One region of the Bradyrhizobium sp. SZCCHNS2022 genome, then DNA from elsewhere that is predicted to be linked to it. Evidence: predicted binding sites of a transcription regulator. Region 1 holds the regulator's gene; each other region holds the start of a gene.
What was found. The regulator LexA, encoded in region 1, represses DNA repair genes until DNA is damaged. The targets are predictions, from matches to a motif close to TGTTCNNNNTGTGTTCNG.
Positions count from the first base shown of each region.

Region 2: QXZ94_RS16510 (sel1 repeat family protein) is a predicted target of LexA. The motif match lies at 2,587-2,604, and genes of this name have one in related genera.
Region 3: QXZ94_RS03405 (putative DNA modification/repair radical SAM protein) is a predicted target of LexA. The motif match lies at 1,368-1,385, and genes of this name have one in related genera.
Region 4: uvrA (excinuclease ABC subunit UvrA) is a predicted target of LexA. The motif match lies at 2,062-2,079, and genes of this name have one in related genera.

Region 1 covers NZ_JAUHHZ010000001.1:2,434,207-2,438,039, forward strand. The annotation lists gene glp (gephyrin-like molybdotransferase Glp) at 174-1,385, shown strand; gene lexA (transcriptional repressor LexA) at 1,578-2,276, shown strand; gene QXZ94_RS10850 (hypothetical protein) at 2,568-3,008, shown strand; gene QXZ94_RS10855 (ComEC/Rec2 family competence protein) at 3,110-3,833, opposite strand, start outside.
Region 2 covers NZ_JAUHHZ010000001.1:3,709,124-3,712,956, reverse strand. The annotation lists gene QXZ94_RS16515 (ABC transporter substrate-binding protein) at 1-1,437, opposite strand, end outside; gene QXZ94_RS16510 (sel1 repeat family protein) at 1,540-2,457, opposite strand; gene QXZ94_RS16505 (carboxymuconolactone decarboxylase family protein) at 2,961-3,506, opposite strand; gene QXZ94_RS16500 (peroxiredoxin) at 3,509-3,833, opposite strand, start outside.
Region 3 covers NZ_JAUHHZ010000001.1:785,009-788,841, reverse strand. The annotation lists gene QXZ94_RS03415 (DNA polymerase Y family protein) at 1-597, opposite strand, end outside; gene QXZ94_RS03410 (DNA repair protein) at 497-1,285, opposite strand; gene QXZ94_RS03405 (putative DNA modification/repair radical SAM protein) at 1,469-2,707, shown strand; gene QXZ94_RS03400 (UdgX family uracil-DNA binding protein) at 2,817-3,833, shown strand, end outside.
Region 4 covers NZ_JAUHHZ010000001.1:2,221,984-2,225,816, reverse strand. The annotation lists gene uvrA (excinuclease ABC subunit UvrA) at 1-1,972, opposite strand, end outside; gene QXZ94_RS09840 (outer membrane protein) at 2,300-2,944, opposite strand; gene QXZ94_RS09835 (outer membrane protein) at 3,236-3,833, opposite strand, start outside.

The DNA of each region.
Region 1 (3,833 bases):
CTGTCTAAGTCGAACCGACTATGCGGATCGGACATCCGGTCTGATCGGTTCTCTCGGTCCAGCCGGTCCCGATCCAACGGAAGCGACTTGCCCCGGGGACTTGGCCGCGCCGTGCACGTTCGGTTAGAACGCGACTCCCGCGAGTCGTCCCGCCTCCGTCCGAAGGAACTCTCATGGCCTTGATGCCGGTGTCCGATGCGTTGTCTGCGGTGCTCGCCGGCGCCGAACCGCTGGCCGAGGAGATGGTCGGGCTGGACGAGGCGTTTCACCGGGTGCTGGCGCGTGACCTCGCGGCGCTGCGGACGCAGCCGCCGGAGGCGATGTCGGCGATGGACGGCTATGCGGTGCGCGCGGCCGATGCCGACAAGCCCCAGGCGCGGCTCAAGGTGATCGGCGAGGTCGCCGCCGGGCGGCCGTTCGATCGCGTCCTCGGGCCTGGCGAGGCGGCGCGCATCTTCACCGGCGGCGTGGTGCCGGACGGCGCCGACGCCGTCGTGATCCAGGAGGACACGATCGCGGACGGCGATCACGTCGTGCTCAGCGAGGCCGCAATCACGGGCCGTCACATCCGGCCGGCAGGAGTCGACTTCCACGAGGGCATGGTGCTGCTGAGCGCCGGGCGCCGGCTGAGCGACCGCGATCTGTCGCTCGCCGCCAGCATGAACCATCCGGCGCTGCCGGTGCGGCGGCGCCCGAGGGTAGCGCTGCTCGCCACCGGCGACGAGCTGGTGATGCCCGGCGCGACGCCGGGTCCGGGCCAGATCGTCTATTCTAACGGCTATGCTCTGCGCGCGTTGGTGCGCAGCGAAGGCGCCGAGCCTGTCGATCTCGGCATTGCCGCCGATACGCTCGACGCCACGGTTGCCGGCATCCGCCGGGCGCGCGAGGCCGAGGCCGACATCCTGGTCACCACCGGAGGCGCCTCGGTCGGTGATCACGACCTGGTCAAGCAGGCGCTCGAGGCCGAGGGCGTCGAGATGGCGTTCTGGAAGATCGCAATGCGACCGGGCAAGCCGATGATGCATGGCCGGCTCGGCGGCATGAGGGTGATCGGGCTGCCGGGCAATCCGGTGTCGTCCTATGTCTGCGCCATCCTGTTCCTGGTCCCCTTGATTCGACGCCTGCTCGGCCGCGACGAAGCGCTGATGCCGCGCGAGACCGCCCTGCTCGGCCGCGAGCTCGCCGCCAACGATTCGCGCGAGGACTATCTGCGCGCCCGGCTGGAGGAACGCGCCGACGGCACGCTGGTCGCGACACCGGTGACGCAGCAGGATTCGTCGCTGCTCGGCCATCTCGCGCTCTCCCAGGCGCTCGTGATCCGTCCGGCCTTTGCGCCGAAGGCGCCGGCCGGCAGCCCCTGCGAGATCCTGCGCCTGCCGAACTGAGCGGTTTTCCCCGGCAAAGCCCGGATCGTTCATCATATTTTTAGGATTGCGGAACACACATCGAACATATAGTGTCCGTTCATGATTTGTTTTTAGTATGTTGCGGGCGACGCGAATACGAACGTCCAACTCCCATTCGCCCTTGGACGCAGGGCGCGGACTCGGACGATACAAACTGGGGACCAGGTCGAGATGCTGACGCGCAAACAGTACGAACTTCTGCGGTTCATCAATGAACGGCTCAAGGAAGCCGGCGTGCCGCCGTCATTCGACGAGATGAAGGATGCCCTCGACCTGCGCTCGAAGTCCGGCATCCACCGCCTGATCACGGCGCTGGAGGAGCGCGGCTTCATCCGCCGGCTGCCCAACCGTGCCCGCGCCATCGAGGTGATCAAGCTGCCCGAGCTGTCGCAGGCCGGCAACAATCGCCGCGGTTTCACGCCGTCGGTGATCGAAGGCAATCTCGGCAAGGTGCGGACCTCGACGCCCGCGCTCGATGATGGCGAGCGCCCGGTCGCGGTGCCTGTTATGGGCCGCATCGCCGCGGGTACGCCGATCGAGGCGCTGCAGACCCGCAGCCACACGATCAGCGTGCCGGCCGACATGCTCGGCAATGGCGATCACTACGCGCTCGAGGTGCGCGGCGACTCGATGGTCGATGCCGGCATTCTCGACGGCGACATGGCGCTGATCCAGCGCAACGAGACCGCCGACACCGGCGACATCGTGGTGGCCCTGATCGACGATGAGGAAGCGACGTTGAAGCGTTTCCGTCGCCGCGGCGCCTCGATCGCGCTGGAGCCTGCCAATACCGCCTATGAGGTGCGCATCCTGCCGCCCAACCGGGTGAAGATCCAGGGTAAGCTGGTCGGGCTCTATCGCAAGTACTGAGCACGTGCTGAGCGCGGACGCGCTGGCATCGGACGACATGCACAGTTGAGCGGCGGCGCGATGCTTGGAGCGTCGCCGCAGCTCAAAAACGAGTCACACGCGAATGCACCTCATGATGTGCAGCGCGGCACGCTCAAACGCTTGTGATCATCAGCGGCCACACGCCATGCAGATCAGCGCAGAATTGCCGTGAAGCGCGCGCTAACATCGCCTCGATGTCCACTCTGATAGAGGCCTGCGCCTGTCCGGGGGGAAGCGTGGGTCGGCTATCTCTCAGCGAGGAGCGATCCGATGTGTGACTACAGCCTCCATGCCGTTGCCTCCCGTCCTGCCAAGGTCGGCGAGACGCTGATATCGACGACCTTCCGCGGCACCGCGACCCGCGGCTTCGCGGTGGAGACCGAGCCCAACGTTGCGGTGTGCATGCTGCCTGGCACCGAGCTCGCCTTCGCCGAGGACGTCCGCTACGACAGCCGCTGGCTCTGGACCCGGACGATCCGCGAGCGCGTCGCCAAGTTCAACACGATCGAAAAGCACATCCCCGACCGCCATCACGACGCCATCGAGTTTGCCGACGGCCGGCACGTGCTCGTCACGCAGCTCTGCGAAGGCCAGCGCGTCACCGTGCTGCAGCTGCCCGTCACCAGGCAGCCGGGCGAGCACCGTCCGGATAGCGCGGAGGAGGCGCCGGCATCGCAGACGACGCGGATTCGCCGGATCAGCATCACCTGACACGCGTCGTCGATTTCGTCGTCTCGGATCGCTCGCCCGCAGCCCTCGGCCGGCACCTGCCGAAGCCGAGGGCGCGAGCATCAGCGCGGAAGCCGGACGAACTAATCCTCGATCACCTGCTCCGCCTCCGGCGGAGTCGCATCCTGGCCACGCGACGCAGGCGCGCGCGGTGTCAGGGTCATGTCGAATTCGCCGGTATCGGCCGAAGCCGGCCACCACGGGCGATCCGTGCCACCAGTGCGCACCGGCGTGACCGCGAAGCCGGCGCCCCGCTGCACCAGCATCAAGGCGCCCTGCTGCTGCAGACGCGGGCGGTCGATCACGGCGGCCGCACACGACGACGGCGCGGCGCGCGCGGTCACGATCAGCGCGGCACGGACGCAATCATCGGCGATGGCGTCGGCGCGCAAGGTCATGGCGACGAAACGGCCATCGGCCATCGCCACGACACAGCCCGCCTCGTCGCAGGACACACCGTCACCGAGTGCAGCATCGGCGGGCAGGCGCGCATCGGCATCGGCGGCGAGCCACTCCTTAGTGACGAACACGTCCTTGCCGGTGCGCATCACATGCAGGCGCCCGTCGCGGCCACGCACCGCCACCGCGCGTCCGTCTCCGGCAATGAGAATGTCGGGCAACGGCGTCGTGGCGGCCCACAGGGTGGCCGCCGCGAGCACGACGGCGCCCGACCAGCGCAGCGGCGTCCGCAACAGCCCGATCAGGATGAGTCCGAGACTGGCCAGGATCAGCGGGCCGATGCCGAACGCCGGAATCCGTCCGACCGCGCCCGGTAGCGCCGCCACCCAGCGCGTCACCGCGATCATC
Region 2 (3,833 bases), 1.3 Mb from region 1:
CACCGAGGAGAGATCCGCGCCCATGTTCGCATAGGTACTGCCGAGCGATCCAGTCATCAGCGTCACCGTATTGGCGTTCAGCTGATTGGCGAGATCGCGCTTGGCGTTGCCGTAGCGGAAGATGGTCTTGAAGGAATCGCTGACGCTGCCGGGATCGGTTCCGCTGCGGACCGGCCCGAACCGCTGCCACCGGCCGCCGGTGAACTGTCCCATCTGCATCTGCTCCAGTGGGGCATGATCGTAGGCGCTGGTATTGATGTTGATTCCGGGCGTCAGCATCGGCAGCACGAGGCCCTTCAGCGAGCGGGCCTGCCGCATGACGTTGTCGCGCGAGAGGTCGTCGCCGCAGGCCTTCAGCACCGCGACCATGGTGCTGGCGGCCAGATAGCTGTAGATCGTGAGCCCATTGTTCTTGGACACGTCCGGCAGGTAGCGATCCATGAAGCTCGACCATGCCCGGTAGGCAGGGTCGCTCGTCGTCGTGGCGTCGTCGCCCTCCAGGTAATAGCCGGCGGACAGCAGGCCCTCGGCGCTCTGCAGCTCCGCCGCCGACATCAGCGACGTGACGGATTTCGACACCGTGGAGATGATGTGATCGGGCCGCCAGCCGATCTCGGCGGCCCGGCGGATCGCCATCGCGGTGAATTTCGGCGTGGCGATGTCGAAGAAGATGTCTGCGCCGGATGCCTTCAGGACCGCGATCTGCTGGTTGACGTTGGCGTCCGTCACCTTGTACGCCGCCTCCGCGACGATCGGGATCTTGCCGCCAAGTCCGTCCCTCAGGCCCTTGACGTAGTCCTTTCCGAAGTCGTCGTCCTGATAGAGGATTGCGATCTTGCCGCGGGTCCGTGTCTCCAGCAGGTATTGCGCATAGATGTGCGCCTCGGCCTGGTAGCTTGGCTGGAAGCCCATCGTCCAAGGAAAATCGCGCGGTTCGTCCCACATCGAGGAGCCCGAGGCGACGAACAGCTGCGGGACCTTGTTGGCGTTCAGATAAGGTCGGACCGCGGCGTTGGTCGTGGTGCCGAGGCTCGCGAAGGTCAGCAGGACCTTGTCCTCCTCGACGAGCTTGCGCGTCAGGTCCATCGTCTTCTGCGGAGAATAGGCGTCGTCATAGGAGATGAAGGTGATCCGCCGGCCATTGATGCCGCCTTCGGCATTCACCTTGTTGAAATAGGCCGCGATGGTCTTGCCGATGACGCCATAGGCGAGGGCGGGGCCGCTATAGGGCATCGTGTTGCCGATACGGATTTCATTCTCGGCTGCGGCCGCCGTTCGATCGCCGGCCAGCGTGACCGGAGCGGACAGAGCCAGGGCAAGGCAGGCGGCCTTCGTGGCGCGGCTGGCGCGGACCATCTGATGAGGCCGCAACTGATGATCCTGGCTTCCTGTGGCGGTCCCGCCGGTGCCACCCGCCACGCCGATGCTCTGCATCATCAAATCCTCCCCTCGATGTCTTGTTCGTGAGCGCAGACGAGCACGGCCGCCCCTTCTTGCGAGAGCGGTCCGGATCGCGTTTGTGCGTTCCGATCTGATGAATTAGCGCGCTGCGGAGATGCGGCGGCTAGCTTCCGGCGATCCTTGCTCGGCAGCCCTGAGGTACCAGGCGCGTGCCTTGGCAGCGTCGGGAACGGCGCCGAGGAGCCGCGACTTCGTCAGCTCGACCGGGTCATAGGTACGCGCGAGCAGGAGAGACGCGTCGGCGATCCCGGCATCGGATAACCGGGTGAGGATCAGGCGCGCGCTTGCGACGTCGCCGGCGGCGAGCAGATCACGCCCCCGCTTCATGAGTCCGTCGACCTCGTCTCGGGGCAGTGAAACGGTCGGACGAGACGGTGCGGCCGGCAACATTGGCGGTTGGCTCGCGACCGGCGGGGCAGCCGCGGCCGGTGCGGGAGATGGCGGGGCCGACGGCCAGGCTCTCGTCGTCACATCGATGCTGCTGGGTGCCACGAGCGAAGCGACGGTCTGCGGCGGATCATCCTGGGCGACCTTGGCTTCCGCCGGGTCGATCTGGGCCAGGCTCTCCAGCACCGTCGACGGCATGATCTGGCTCTTGCCGCCCGGCACCGCCGCGCCATTGTCGAACGGGACCATGTTGACGATGATCATGGCAACGGATGCGGCGATGCCGACGGCCGCGCCGATCTTGATAAGGCCGCCAAGACGCGCCGACTTGTCGGAATCTTCCGGCGGCAGCGGCATGACGACCGGGTCGAGCTTCGCACTCCAGACACGACGCACCTCTTCATCGTCGAGATCGACGGCGGCCGGCCGCGCCGGCAGGAAGCTGGGCCGGGCAATCAGATGGTGCGGCAGCCGGGCGCCTTCCTCCGACATGTCGTGGGTCGCTGAGCCGGCGTCCGCCTGGTGTCGGCGCGGCGCATATTTGCGGAGCTCCTCGCTTGCCCAAGGCGGCGTCGGCTTGGCCGGATCGTTCTGACCTGGAGCACTCATCACTAGCCTCCTGTCTCCGACGAACGGATCGTGGGAGAGACCTTCAGGGCGTCGGGCGCGCGTGATCGAACCGAGGCTCGCATCATGCGCCATCGGAGAGACTTCGCCAACGCTGCCGTCGAGACTGACAGTTCCGGTTTCCTTCCGACACGCGCGCCACTGTTTTCGCGCGCCCTGGTCACAATCGATGTTGCTTGGCCCTCAGCTGATCAATGTTTCTTGGCGGGAAGCGTGAGCAGGTAAGGCTATTTGATGGAAATTTCCCGGCTGGCCATATCGATGAATTCTCGCCATGCGCGAGATCTCGGGCTGCCTCTGCTCAAGGCGGCAGGTCGGTCGGCAGTATCGGGATGCCGCACCCCATTCGACTTTGCCGCGAAGTCAGAGGCTTAGCTGGCCAAGCGGTTGCGCGCGCGGCGGTTGGTCATGCAACCAATGCGTGAATCGTCGGAAATGAAATGCGGCCGGACAATGCCGGCCGCATTCACATATCGGGTCGCTTTCTACTCAGCCGCCAGGGCGATCGTCACACCAGCGGCTTCGATCGCGACGGCAACCGACTGGATGATGGCGGCGAAGCGGACGGCGGTCTGGATCGCGGCGGTGCTGACACCCGCGTCCTGCAGAACCTTCTCGTGGGCGTCGATGCAGGTGCCGCAGCCGTTGATGGCCGACACCGCCAGCGACCACAGCTCGAAATCGGCCTTGTCGACGCCGGGATTGGCGATGACGTTCATCCGCAGCCGGGCCGGCATCGTCGCGTACTCCTTGTTCGAGGCAAGGTGCACGAAACGGTAGTAGACATTGTTCATCGCCATGATCGCGGCGGCCGACTTCGCCGCCGCCAAAGCCGCAGGCGACAAATGTGCGGCTGCGACCGATTCGAGAGCCGCCGTCACCGTCGGATTGCGAGTCGCAATCGCGCAGGCGACGAGCAGGCCGTATTTGGCCTGCACGGACAGCGTCTCGTCGGACGCCATGGACGACAGATTGAGCCTGACGTCCTTGGCGAAGTCCGGGATCTGATCCTTGAGCTGCTCGATCGACATGATCAAGCGACCTTCAGGGTCTCGCCGCCGACCTCGCGGTTGCACGGGCAGAGCTCGTCGGTCTGCAGGGCATCGAGGACACGCAGCGTGTCCTTGGGGGCGCGGCCGACGTTGAGGTTGGTGGCGTAGACGTGCTGGATCGTGTTGTCGGGATCGACGATGAAGGTGTAGCGATAGGCGACGCCGTCCGGCGAGCGGACGCCGAGGCCGTCAACCAGCGAGCCCTTGGTGTCGGCGAACTGCCAGATTGGGAGCTTGTGCAGATCCTTGTGGTCGCGGCGCCAGGCGAGCTTGCAGAACTCGTTGTCGGTCGAGCCGCCGAGCACG
Region 3 (3,833 bases), 1.6 Mb from region 1:
GCGGCGCAGGCCGAGCGTGATGGCGTCGCTGCCGCCGAGCGCGGCCACCGGCAGGGCCGAGACCGCGGCCGCCTCCTCGCCATCGGGCACGATGCGGCCGTGCACCTGCCGGTTCAGCGTCCGCGCGCACACCGCGTTGGAGGCGATTGCGGCCGACACGGTGAGGCCATGCGCGGTCAGCGCATCGCACACCGACTGCATCAGCTTCGCCTCGCCGCCGAACAGATGCACGCAGCCGGTGATGTCGAGCGACAAGCCATGCGGCGGATCGAGCGCCACCAGCGGCGTGAAGCGGTCGCACCAGTCGGCGATGCTCTCCAGCAGCCTGGCATCGGCCGCGAGATCGGCCTCATGCGCGACGAGATCGGGACAGACCGCGCGGGCATTCGCCAAGGGCTGGCCGAGCGACACGCCGTGACGCGCCGCCGCCTCGTCCAGCGAATGGATCGAGAGCGCATTGGCGTCCTTGATGACGACGACTTGCGGCTTGCCTTGCTCAAGCGGATCGGCGCCGTGGCTCCGCTTGATGCGCTCGATGGGCAGGCGCGGCAGCCACAGGCTGAGGATCCGCCGCCGGTTCGCTGAAACGGCACGCATCGGGCATCCACTCCATGATCCATCGTCCGGTCTGGCCGTGACGGTTGCGAATGAGCTCGGCATCGAGACGCGGCGCGCCCCACGCCATCCATGGCGCCACCGCCGGCGACGGCGCGGTGCGCACCATCCAGCGCGTCTCCGCGGTGGAGGGCTCCGGCGTCGCGGCGACGCGCAGCAGCAGCGCGGTCACGCCGGATTCCTGCGCCGCCAGGGTGAGCTTGCGGCTGGCGACGAGATCGAGCTTTTGCGTCTCGCCCCACACCTCCAGCATCACGCCGCCCAGTGCATCGCAGGCGAGCGCGTCGGCCGCGGTGCGCAAAGCGTGATCGAGATCGGGCGCGCGGACGACCACGAGACGGCGCGGATCGAGGCCGAGCTCGGCAAGCCCGCTCATCGACAGCGCGCCGGCCTCGCGCTCGGCAAAGTCCTGCCGGATCCAGATCAGCGGCTTCCGTGCGGCGACGCGCGCGGCCAAGCCGCACACGAAGCCGGTCGCGGCCGCTGCCTGGCGGCCGCCTTCCGCGAACACCTCGTGCAGCGCGCCGGTGGCGAGCCCGCCCTGCAGCACCGCGTCCGCCTCGTCATGGCCGAGCGCGACCCGGCGCAGATCATGCGCGCCATCGGCCGCCTCGAGACGGGCAATGCGGCCGCGCAGACGCGCGAGCGTATCCATGCGTGCGCCGGTCATCCGTCGCCGCTCCTTTCATCCATCGTGCGGGTGCTGCCGTTCTCTTTGTGAACGCAGGCAATGAACCCGCGACGAACCTCTTTGTTCATGATACGTTCTAATATAAAGCTAACGCGTCCGAGAGAGTCAATCGGGATTGACCCGGTGCGGATTCAACGAGTGGAATCAAAGGGATTCAAAAGCATGGAGCTGCTGCGCAAACTGGAGATCCTGGCCGATGCCGCCAAGTACGACGCGTCCTGCGCCTCCAGCGGTACGGAGATGCGGGATTCCCGTGACGGCAAAGGGCTCGGCTCGACGGCGCCGGGCATGGGCATCTGCCACTCCTATGCGCCGGACGGACGCTGCATCTCGCTGCTCAAGATTTTGCTGACCAACGCCTGCAACTTCGACTGCCTGTATTGCGTCAACCGCGCCTCCTCCAACGTGCCGCGCGCGCGCTTCACGGTCGACGAGGTCGTGAAGCTCACGATCGACTTCTATCGCCGCAACTACATCGAGGGGCTGTTCCTGTCGTCGGGCATCATCCGAAGTCCCGACTACACGATGGAGCAGGTCGTCTCGGTTGCGCGCAAATTGCGCGAGGAGCATCGCTTCCGCGGCTACATCCATCTGAAGACGATTCCGGAGGCTGATGAGGCGCTGATCGCGGAGGCCGGCAGATATGCCGACCGGCTCAGCATCAACATCGAGACGCCGCTGGAGGACAGCCTGACCAGGCTGGCGCCGGAGAAGGACCAGCGCGCGATCCGCCGCACCATGGGTCGCCTCCGGCTCAAGCTCGACGAGACGGCGGAGGCGAAGAAGACGGTGCGCCGCGCCCGGCCGCCGCGCTTCGCGCCGGCCGGCCAGAGCACGCAGATGATCGTCGGCGCGGACGCCGCCAATGACCGGACCATCCTGTCGACCTCGGCCAATCTCTACGGCGCCTACAAGCTGAAGCGCGTGTATTACTCGGCCTTCAGCCCGATCCCCGATGCCAGCCGCGCGCTGCCGCTGCGGGCCCCGCCGCTCGTGCGCGAGCACCGGCTGTACCAGGCCGACTGGCTGATGCGGTTCTACGGCTTCGACGCCGAGGAGATTGTCGAGGAAGGCGAAGGCATGCTGCCGCTCGACATCGACCCCAAGCTCGCCTGGGCGCTGCGCCACCGCGACCGCTTCCCGCTCGACATCAACACCGCCAGCCGCGAAGAGCTGCTGCGTGTGCCCGGCTTCGGCACCCGCACCGTGCAGCGCATCCTCGCCACCCGACGCACCACGACGATCCGCTTCGCGGATCTCGCCCAGCTCAACGTCATCCGGAACAAGGCGCTGCCGTTCATCGTTCTCTCCGACCACCGGCCGTCGCCGTCACTGCTGGACGGCGCCAGCCTCAGAGCCCGGCTGCGGCCGAAACCGCGACAGCTGGGATTTGGATTCTAATTGACCCGTCATGGCCGGGCTTGTCCCGGCCATCCACGTCCTTGTTTGAGGCACGACGTGGATGCCCGGCACGGGGGCCGGGCATGACGACGCGGAGAGTATGTGCCAAATGCACGTCGTAACCCTCGACAGCGACACCGATTTCGACGGCTGGCGTCGGGCGGCGCGGGCGCTGGCGATGAACGACGTCAGGGTCGCCGATGTGAGCTGGCGGGTCAAGGGCGCGGCGGCTGATCTGTTCGACGATCAGTCGGAGACACGGCTGCCCGACGTCCCCAAGGGCGCATTCTCCGTGCCCGCGAGCTTCATGGAGCTGGCCGAGAGCGCGATCCTGCACAGCGATCCCATCCGCTTCGCCCTGCTCTACCGGCTGCTGTGGCGTCTGCGCACCAACCACGACCTGATGGACATCGCGACCGATCCCGACGTCGCGCAGGCCAATGCGCTGGCGCGCGCGGTGCGCCGCGACGTCCACAAGATGCACGCCTTCGTCCGCTTCCGCGAGGTCGGCCGCGAGCGCGAGGCGCGCTACGTCGCGTGGTTCGAGCCGGAGCATCACATCGTCGAACGCGCCGCGCCGTTCTTCGCCCGCCGCTTCGCCGACATGCCGTGGTCGATCCTGACGCCCGAACTCTGCGCGCATTGGGACGGCAGCCGCGTGTCCTTCACACCGGGGGTGAGCAAGGCTGAAGCGCCGACCGAAGACCGACTCGAAGAGGTGTGGCTGCGCTATTACGCCAGCATTTTCAATCCGGCACGGCTGAAAGTGAAGGCGATGGAAAAGGAGATGCCGAAGAAATATTGGCAGAACCTGCCCGAGGCGAAGCTGATCCAGCCGCTGATCGCGGAAGCCAGCCGGCGCACATCCATGATGATCGCCGATGAAGGCACCGAGCCGCACAAGCCGCAGAAACGCGTCGAGGAGACCGCGATGACCCGCAAGCCGAAGGTGCACGCGCCTGCTGCTCAGACCTCACGTGATGTCGAGGCGACCGATCTTGAGACCTTGCGTGAAGAGGCTGCCGCCTGCCGCGCCTGCCCGCTGTGGAAGGACGCGACGCAGACCGTGTTCGGCGAAGGCCCGGAGCATGCGCCCCTGATGCTGGTCGGCGAGCAGCCCGGCGAC
Region 4 (3,833 bases), 210 kb from region 1:
CGCCGGTCAGATACTTGCCGGTCAGCGATTTCGGATTGCGCATGATCTCGGCCGGCGTGCCCTCGGCGACGATATGGCCGCCATGGGTGCCGGCGCCCGGGCCGATGTCGAGCACGTAGTCGGCGAGGCGAATCGCGTCCTCGTCATGCTCGACGACGATCACGGTGTTGCCGAGGTCGCGCAGCCGCTTGAGCGTATCGAGCAGGCGAGAATTGTCGCGCTGGTGCAGGCCGATCGACGGCTCGTCGAGCACGTAGAGCACGCCGGTGAGGCCCGAGCCGATCTGCGAGGCCAGGCGGATGCGCTGGCTCTCGCCGCCCGACAGGGTGCCGGAGGAGCGCGCCAGCGTCAGGTAATTCAAGCCGACGTCGAGCAGGAAGGTGAGGCGGTCGCGGATTTCCTTGAGGATGCGCGTGGCAATCTCTGTCTGCTGCGCGTTGAGCTGCTTCGGCACCTCGGCGAACCATTCGCCGGCCGCCTTGACGCTGAGATCCGAGATCTCGCCGATATGCTTGCCGCCGACCTTGACGCACAGCGCCTCGGGCTTCAGCCGGAAACCCTTGCAGGCGGCGCAGGGCACGTCGTTGAAGTATTTGCCGAGCTCCTCGCGCGCCCATTCGCTCTCGGTCTCGCGGAAGCGGCGCTCGATATTGGTGATCACGCCCTCGAACGGCTTCTTGGTGTCGTAGGAGCGGACGCCGTCCTCATAGGTGAACTTGATCTCGTCGTCGCCGGAGCCGTGCAGGAGGGCGTTCTGCGTCTTCTTGGGCAGATCCTTCCACTTGGTGTCGAGCGTGAACTTGTAGAATTTGCCGAGCGCGGTCAGCGTCTGCAGATAATAGGGCGACGACGACTTGGCCCAGGGCGCGATCGCGCCCTTGCGCAGGGTGACGTCCTTGTCGGGAATGACGAGATCGGCATCGACATGCTGCTCGACGCCGAGGCCGCCGCATTCCGGGCAGGCGCCGTAGGGATTGTTGAACGAGAACAGCCGCGGCTCGATCTCGGGGATGGTGAAGCCGGAGACCGGGCAGGCGAACTTCTCCGAGAACAGGATGCGCTCCGGCCCGCTCTTGTCGTGGATCTTGGCCACCTTCTTCTTCTCGTCATGGCCGGGCTTGACCCGGCCATCCATCTCCTTCGAAGAGGATGGATCACCGGGTCTCGCGCCTTCGGCGCGGCCCGGTGATGACGAGGAGGGGCTGGGATCGGCAAATTCGACCACGGCCAAGCCCTCGGCCAGCTTCAGCGCGGTCTCGAAGCTCTCGGCGAGACGCTGGCCGATGTCGGGGCGCACGACGATGCGGTCGACGACGACATCGATGTCGTGCGGAAACTTCTTGTCGAGAACCGGCGCCTCGGCGAGCTCGTGGAAGGTGCCGTCGATCTTGACACGCTGAAAGCCCTTCTTGAGGTATTCGGCGAGCTCCTTCTTGTACTCGCCCTTGCGTCCGCGCACGACCGGCGCCAGCAGATACAGGCGGGTGCCCTCGGGTAGCGCCAGCACGCGGTCGACCATCTGCGACACGGTCTGGCTCTCGATCGGCAGGCCGGTCGCCGGCGAGTAGGGCACGCCGACGCGCGCCCACAGCAGGCGCATGTAGTCGTAGATCTCGGTGACGGTGCCGACGGTGGAGCGCGGGTTCTTCGAGGTCGTCTTCTGCTCGATCGAGATCGCCGGCGACAGGCCGTCGATCTGGTCGACGTCCGGCTTCTGCATCATCTCCAGGAACTGGCGCGCATAGGCCGACAGCGATTCGACGTAGCGGCGCTGGCCCTCGGCATAGATCGTGTCGAAGGCGAGCGACGACTTGCCGGAGCCGGAGAGGCCGGTGAACACGACGAGCTTGTCGCGCGGAATCTCGACGTCGATGTTCTTGAGATTGTGCTCGCGGGCGCCACGGATGGTGATCGCCCGCAGGCTCGACTGATTGGCTTGCGCGCGCTGCTTGGCCTTGAGCACTTCATCCATGACGATCGTCCCACGGCGCAAGGCTGCGCCATCGTTGCAGGCGCGTTCGCCGGAAGCCGGCCATCGGACGCCAAGGGAAAAGGTATCGTCGGAACGTAGGAAGAACGAGGCCGGATTTCCAGTGCCGCCAGCGAATCATCAACAATGCGCTCGAGGAATGGCAGCGAATGGCAGGAGCGGAACCGGTTCGGCAATCGAGCGGGCGGACTCGCGGCGAAGAATGCGCAATCAGCGGGACGAGCCGGCAAAGAAAAAGCCTCCGCTCTTGGGGAGCGGAGGCCTTGTGCGTTGGCCCGGAGGCCGAGATCCCGCCCGAAGGCGAAAATCTTAGAAGTGGTAGTTGATGCCGACCTGACCCGAGTGCACGTTGAGCGTGCCGGTGGCCAGAGTGCCCAGACCGGTGAAGGTGTAGCTCTCACCGCCGAAGCTCTTGTAGAGGTATTCGCCCTTGAGCGACCACTGCGGAGCGAACATCCATTCTGCGCCGGCACCGACCGTCCAGCCGGAGTGGATCTTGCTGTCCGACAGGCTGATGCCAGGAGCCGACAGGGTGATGCGGTTGTCGGCCCAGGCGTAACCGCCGGTGACGTACAGCAGGGTCGGGCCGAAGGCGTAGCCGAGACGGCCACGAACGGTGCCCCAATCACGGATCTTCGAGTTGGCGGTCACGCCGAGAGCGGTCGCCGACGCGGAGATGTCAGCCCAAGCAGCGTCAGCCTCGAGGCCGAACACGACAGCGCCCTGCTGCCAGTTGTAGCCGATGGTGCCACCGGCGAAGCCACCCTTCATCGCGGCGAAGTCGGCGTCCTCGTTGGCATAGCCACCCATCGCACCGATGTAGAAACCGGTCCAGGTCATGACCGGCGCGAGAACCGGGGCCTTGGTGTAGGTCGGGCGCGCAGCGAGATCAGCGGCGGCAGCGGGAGCGGCCAGGGCGGCCAGGGCCACGGTCGCGAGCAGGATCTTCTTCATTCTTGTCTCCAGTTTAGTCCGTGAAGTCCGCGTCGCATCGAAAGCCTTACGCACGAAACAGACTCACCCGTTCAAGTTGACGACCATCCTATAGCCGGGTTCCTAGCGGATTGCCGTCACCCAGAAGCCACACTCGGGACGAAACCGGACATTTACGGGACGGTTCCCAAAACATAAGGCCACACAATGGCTTGGTTCCATGTGTGACCGATGCGTCGGGGGTGTCGCACGGGCAACAAAAAAGGCCGGCTTGCGCCGGCCTTTCAGAAAACACAACTTGATAACGGTCGATCAATACTTCGCGACGACCGGGCCGCCGAACCGGTAGTTCAACCGCGCCGTGAACAGGTCGACATCCTGCTTGATGTTGTCGGTCTGGGTGAAGACCGCGCCGCGGAACGGGACGTTCGTGTTGCCCATGAACAGGTGATCGTACTCGAAGCCCACCGACCAGCCCGGCGAGAAGGCGTATTCGACACCGGCGCCGACCGACGCTCCCCACTTGGTCACGGTCGTGGTGGCCAGCACGCTGTTGATCACGCCGGAGAAGATCTCGTACTTGGTGTCGGTGACGGCCGCGCCGCCCTTGGCGTAGAGCAGAACGTTGTCGAAGGAATAGCCGATCTGGCCGGTGAACAGGCCGAAGGCGTTGAGCTTGGTGCGGTTGCGGTCGGGCGCAAACACCGGGCTGACGTTGTTGCCGGTGAGGTCAGCCCAGTTGCCCTGCGCCTCGAGGCCGAACACGACAGAGCCCATCTGCCAGCGGTAGCCGAACTGGCCGCCGATCGTGCCGCCGGTGGCGTTGTGGCAGCCCTCGGCGGGGCCATTCACGAGCGTCCAGCAATTGCGGCTCGTGCCGTAGCCGCCGTTGATGCCAAGGTAGAAGCCG